One region of the Paenibacillus sp. IHB B 3415 genome, then DNA from elsewhere that is predicted to be linked to it. Evidence: predicted binding sites of a transcription regulator. Region 1 holds the regulator's gene; the other holds the start of a gene.

What was found. The regulator LexA, encoded in region 1, represses DNA repair genes until DNA is damaged. The targets are predictions, from matches to a motif close to CGAACATATGTTCG.
Region 2: the regulator LexA is predicted to act here: its motif matches at 1,935-1,948, upstream of QW71_RS03330 (YolD-like family protein).

The regions. Positions count from the first base shown of each region.
Region 1 covers NZ_JUEI01000026.1:157,307-160,474, reverse strand. Annotated here, with positions in the region: gene QW71_RS14445 (hypothetical protein) at 1-119, shown strand, start outside; gene QW71_RS14440 (hypothetical protein) at 307-867, shown strand; gene QW71_RS14435 (L,D-transpeptidase) at 955-1,293, opposite strand; gene lexA (transcriptional repressor LexA) at 1,644-2,270, opposite strand; gene QW71_RS14425 (LysM peptidoglycan-binding domain-containing protein) at 2,467-2,880, shown strand; gene QW71_RS14420 (DUF896 domain-containing protein) at 2,991-3,168, shown strand, end outside.
Region 2 covers NZ_JUEI01000006.1:10,864-14,031, reverse strand. Annotated here, with positions in the region: gene QW71_RS03340 (hypothetical protein) at 1-348, shown strand, start outside; gene QW71_RS03335 (ParB/RepB/Spo0J family partition protein) at 362-1,369, shown strand; gene QW71_RS03330 (YolD-like family protein) at 1,578-1,859, opposite strand; partial or broken gene QW71_RS41155 (transposase) at 2,120-2,409, shown strand; gene pgmB (beta-phosphoglucomutase) at 2,516-3,168, opposite strand, start outside.

The DNA of each region.
Region 1 (3,168 bases):
TGCGCAGATTTCCAAGCGGTTCACGTGCCAGAAGAGAATTGCTGGCTGCCAGAGCATCCATCCGTGAAGCGATTCGTTTAAACACTATTGCTATCCGGTTGTTGCGCAGCGTGTTGTAGTCAGTAGGCAAAGGATATGAATCCACTCAAAGACATCCTTGCGGATGTCTTTTTGGCGTGCGATTGAGACTGTGGGAGGCTCGGAGTATAATTGATCGATGAAGAGTATCAGGTTTGAAGAACGTTACATATCAGGATAACATGGTGAACAAGCTGCACAAGAGCTTGGTAAAGGAGGGTGTGAAAAATGGACGATCAATTACGCCAGCGTTTGGGGTTGCCGGAATTACAGGATAGTACACCGTCTGTTAACGCAGATGCTGAGGCTATGGCAGAAAATTCTGAATTGGTTGCAGCCGGAACCACCGTGCTGAATGTCTCCAGAGAAGATGTGGAGAAGGGGCGGCTGGAGAGCTATTTGCGTGAATTTAAGAAATATGAGAAGAAGCGGATACGGGGCAAAATCATAATTATATTCAATGGTTATGAGCAGGATCGCCGGGAAGTCTATCAGGTTCGGGAGATTACGAACTGGGTTGACCGTCTGCTCAAGAACGTGCCTCATTTGTTCTATTTCCTCAGCAGAGACAATTACGCGATGCGGATTGCGTTCTTCTGTCTGTCTGAGGTGGTGGGCCGCTCCGGGATGGAAGTGTCCATCACGAAAGAGCAGGGACGCAGGCTGATCGAGAAAGTTACCAAGAGTGCATTGGTCTACGCCAAAAAAAGCAAAGACTCACCTGCGGAACAGTGGAGTCTCGCTGAAAGTATTCTGGACGAGCTTGGTTATGAGCAAACTATGCAATAATGCTGTGAAGAACCCCTTTGGCGAAAACTCGTCAAAGGGGTTCTTGTGTTCAACTATAGGAATTTATAGGCGGCTGCATGTTTGCGGCTACTCCCTGATGGTTACACGGGTGCCAATGGGAATGATGGCAGCCAACGCGACCACGTCCTGGTTATACATGCGGATACAGCCGTGGGAGACCATGTGGCCAATGGAGGAAGGGTCATTCGTTCCGTGAATTCCATAATGCGGCTTGGACAGGCCCATCCAGAAGGCTCCGAACGGTCCGCCCGGGTTGGGTTGCTTGTTAATGATCGTGTACTCGCCTACCGGCGAGACGGTCAGCATCCGGCCAATGCCGACAGGAAATCCTCTGGTTACGGTGTCATTATCAAGCAGATAAAGCATGCGCTGTGAAAGGTCGACAATAATTCGATAGTTGGGCATGGGATCAGCACTCCTTTGTAACAGGATATGTGCGGATAGCTAAAGCGGTTCGGAGTAAAAAATGCCAAAAAACCGACATGGGAACAAATGTTCCTATGTCGGTTTTTTGGCATTTTTGGCAAGCGTAACAGGATCTAAAAAGGAAAAAGGGGGCATGGGATCAGCACTCCTTTGTAACAGGATATGTGCGGATAGCTAAAGCGGTTCGGAGTAAAAAATGCCAAAAAACCGACATGGGAACAAATGTTCCTATGTCGGTTTTTTGGCATTTTTGGCAAGCGTAACAGGATCTAAAAAGGAAAAAGGCTGCTTCGCGTGATGCGGAGCAGCCTGATTATGGAGGAGAAAGATTAATGGATATCGCGGAATAATCCAATGACTCTGCCCAAAATAGTAACGCGGTTAAGGCGGAGAGGCTCGTAAGCCGGGTTCTCCGGCTGCAGCCGGATATGATCACGTTCTTTGTAAAAGGTCTTAACGGTTGCTTCATCTTCTTCGGTCATCGCAACAACGATGTCACCATTGTCAGCGGTTTGCTGTTGGCGGACAATAACATAATCTCCGTTCATAATACCGGCATCAACCATGCTGTCGCCGAGTACAGAAAGCATGAATACCTTGTTATCCCCTACGTAATGAGTAGGAAGCGGGAAGTAATCCTCAATATTCTCTGTAGCAGTAATAGGAACACCAGCAGTAACCTTACCAATTACAGGGATACGGGTAACCGTCTGGACGAATTGATGTACATTCTCTGAATCTTCCTGGCCGAGCAGTTCAATTGCACGCGGCTTCGTAGGATCGCGCCGGATCAGGCCTTTCTTCTCAAGCCGGTCCAGATGACCGTGCACTGTAGAACTGGAGGCCAGGCCAACAGCTTCGCCAATTTCCCGAACGGACGGAGGATAACCCTTGCTGCGGACTTCGTTACGTATAAATTCCAGGATCGCCAGCTGGCGACTCGAAATCTTTGACATCGGAATCAACCCCATATACTATGTTTGGGAAAATTATAACATAGAACTGCCGTTCGTACAAACATAAGTTCTAAATTGTGAGAATTATAGCCTGAAAAATAAAGGGAACAGTTGTTCGAAAAAACTATTGATCAAAACACATGTTCGTGTTATATTATTTTCGAAAGTGAGAACAAGTGTTTGGAGGACGATATTTATGTTAAAATACAGTACCTACAATAGTATCTACAATGAGGATATCAAGGTGTCCGCTCCCGGTAATCCATTACCCCATAATCCATTGGCACATTTCAGAGACAAGACCCTTCGCCTGCTGTCTGTACTTACCTCAATATTCCGCCAGGTCAGCTTCATCAAGATTTCTTTAATATTATTACTCACGATTTCCGGATTTACAGTAGTCGGTAATGTGTTCGCTGGTTCTGTCTCTTTAATGAAGCCTGTGAAACGGATCGTAGTTGAACGCGGAGACACCTTATGGAGCATTGCCCTCAAGAATAAACCGGATGACATGAGGACTGCTGTATATATAGAAGGGATCAAGAAATCAAATGGTCTGAAGGACAGTGGAATTAAGGCAGGAGATATACTGACCGTGCCGGTATATTAACCGAAAGAAGCATACTGGTGTTTGACTAAGAGAGCTTTCAGGGGGTAGACCTTGACAAGCTCTTTTTCTCATGGCAAAGTTAGAATGAATTTATAGGGGAGGGGAAAGTATTGAATATTGACGAATTGGTCGCACGCATCAATGAATTGGCACGCAAACATAAGAATGGCGGCCTGAATGAGGAAGAAATGGCAGAACGTGCCAAACTACGCGAGATTTATCTGGGCAATATCCGCAGCAATTTCCGGGCCCAGCTTGATACCATTGAGATTGTGGATAATCCGGAGC
Region 2 (3,168 bases), on a different contig from region 1:
TTTGAACTGCTCAAAACTAGAAGGGGCGATGATCCCTGGCCACTTCATCGGATTGGACATCATATCAGTTTCCCTGTGAAGACACTTAAGGAAAAAAACTCCTTAAGGTATCAGATTAAAAAGTTAAGAAAACATCCCGATTTAGAATACCTTGCCAACATAGGAAAGGGATATTTTATCCCTGAGTATGAGTATGAATTCGAAGACGTTTCTACTACTTTTAAAAATCGTGCGAATGGAATGGCTGAAACAGCTGAAAAGTACAAAATCGGGGGATTACGAGCGAAAAAGTCTAGCAGAGATCATGAACAACTGAGTTTTGATTTTGATGCTGCTGCCGAACAGTAAGGAGTAGATGTTAATGTTAGTAAAGAATTTGCCTATTGATATGATTGATGAAGATTTAGAACAACCCAGATATAACTTTGATGACGAAAGTTTAATTGAATTAGCAAATAGTATTCAGGAAATTGGTCTTCTTAATCCTATAAAAGTCAGGGCTTTAAATAATAACAGATATAAAATCATTTTTGGAAATAGAAGGTATAAAGCATTTTGTCAATTAAAACTTACGGATATACCGTGTATTATTTCCGAAGACATGGATGAACTAAGTATTTATTTAGAGCAACTTGCTGAGAATATACAGCGTGAAAGTTTTTCTCCTGTAGAAGAGGCCGAGGCTTTTCACAAACTTTTAAATGAAGAATACAAAATCTCAACAAAGTTCCTTTCAACTAAGCTGGGAAAAACAGAAACTTATATTCGTACAAAACTTGAACTTTTAAAATTCAGTAAAGATGTGCGCTCACTAATAAAAAGTGGTAAAGAGTCTGTTTCAGGCCGATTAACAGAGGATCAGTTGCTTCCTTTAAAAGATGTAGCGTTTGAATTTCGTGATGCATTGGCAATGAAAGTAGCCGGTTCTCAAATGCCTCCAAAAGATGTAAAGAGAATAGCAACAATGTTTAAAGATACTGATATTAAAAATGAAACCAAGGACAACTTGATTAGAAATGGTGGAGAGGAATTACTTCGTGCCTGGTCTGTTTATGATGAAGAAAAGCGGCTACCAAAAAAATCTTTCGAAAAGCCAAAGATTGCTGATTCTCAATCAAGACAAGAAGAATTGATACCATTTGAAATTACAGCAATTGAACAAAAAGTCCAAGAGCTGATTTCTCGTATACCTTCCTATCGCCCACTTTCCACAGATACAATCTTCTCACATGAGCGCATCACTCTTGATAATAAGGTGGATTTTCAAAGACAACTTAACCTCTTGATTGAAAACTTAGAGAAGCATCTTTCTGAATTCAGAAAAGTCCGCGACATTTGCATGAAAAATTCTATAAAAGTGATAAAATAGTGATCTACCATCTAATACTCAGGCTCATAATTTTGTATGGAGTAGGACTATACAATAATATCGCTGCCCTAAGATAAGTAATTTCACTAAAGAAAGGTGGATCTAATTTAGTCGATTCACCTTTTTTATTAATCAAAATTTCTTGGAAATAGTAGAATATATTTTTAGAGTTGTTTGGCAGTTATGTGTGAAAAATTAGTATTCCTGTTCAGGTAATTTTTAAGATATCCTCTATTTCCACCCATTCTGATTGATCCCTCATAGTTCTCACTTCAATTCCATACAGATGATAATCCACTGTCATTACGATACCATGAAGTACTCTATCATAATTTGGTTTAAATACCTTTAACCATATTGGACTATGCTCTTCAATAGACTTATTTATAGCACTTTTAAACACTTGTAATTGAATACTAGTAAGTTGAGGTTTTGTGCGTAGTACAATATTTTCTTTATCTGATAATTTCTCATCGAGTTTTCTAATCATTCATTCTCCTCCTGGTAATTTATACAGTAAGTCCAGCAAACCATATTACTATTAAGTTATTGTAGAAACTATAAAGGAACGTATGTTTGTATTATATATATTTATAATTCTTTTAGCAATAATTAACTTACTAAGCATTAATTCATATCTAAATCAAAGGAATAGTTAAAATTAATATATGATACCTGACATCTATAGGCGTGCTTCTCGAAAACAACAAAGACTGCAACTCAACAACGAGTATACAGTCTTTGTCTTAGCATAACGACCGTGGTTTCCAGTATACTTCTCTACACTTTAAGGAGATGCTCGACAAGGCGAAACTGACGCAAAGCATGTCCCGAGTGGGTTGCTGTATTGATAACGGACCCATGGAATCCTTCTGAGGGACACTCAAATGTGAAAGGTACTCTACTTGCATACCTACCAATCCTTTAAAGAGCTCCAACAAGACATTGATAATAATTACATACACTTTTACAATTACGAACGGATACAGACAAAACTAAACGGCCTCAGTCCCAATGAATTCAGGACTAAGGTCGCTTAAAATACTTATTTTATACTGTCTACTTGACCGGGTGCAGTTCAGGACAGCCCAGCCCTTGTGGATTTCCGATTTTGCATTGCTTGAATGACAGCAAATCTTGTGCAGCTTAAGCTTTTTTCTTCCAACGGGTATATGCGGCTATGATAGTCTCTGCGTTGAGATATTCAGCGGCTGACACCAGACAATCTGCCTGCCGGAGCGTTTGGGCTGAACCGATGCCAACAGCGAACATCCCGGCCCGCTTGATCGCTTCAATGCCAGCAGCAGCATCCTCTACCCCGATGCAGAGCTCACAAGGAACCTTCAGATAATCTGCGGCATTCGTAAAAGTCTCCGGGTCCGGCTTGCCGTACCTGATGCGGCCTGCATCGACTACATAGTCAAATGTGCTCTCCAGTCCCAGGCGCTCTAACACGAACGGGGCGTTCCGGCTTGCCGAACCGACAGCCAGCTTCATGCCCGCCGCCCGCAACTCCTGGAGCAGTGCAGCTATGCCAGGCAAAATATCGCTTGGCGTGATGGAGGCGATCAATGCGGTATAATGCGCATTTTTCTGGGCTGCCAGAAGCTCCATTTCCTCTGCTGTCAGCACCGGAGGAACAGGCGCCGCCGCAAGAATCCGCTCCAGCGACTGCAGGCGGCTGACTCCCTTTAGCTGCTCATTCAACGCTTTGTCCACTTCTATTCCCAGCTCCGCGCCGAGCTGCTTCCACGCCAGGTAGTGGAATTCCGCAGTATCTGTGAGAACGCCGTCCAGAT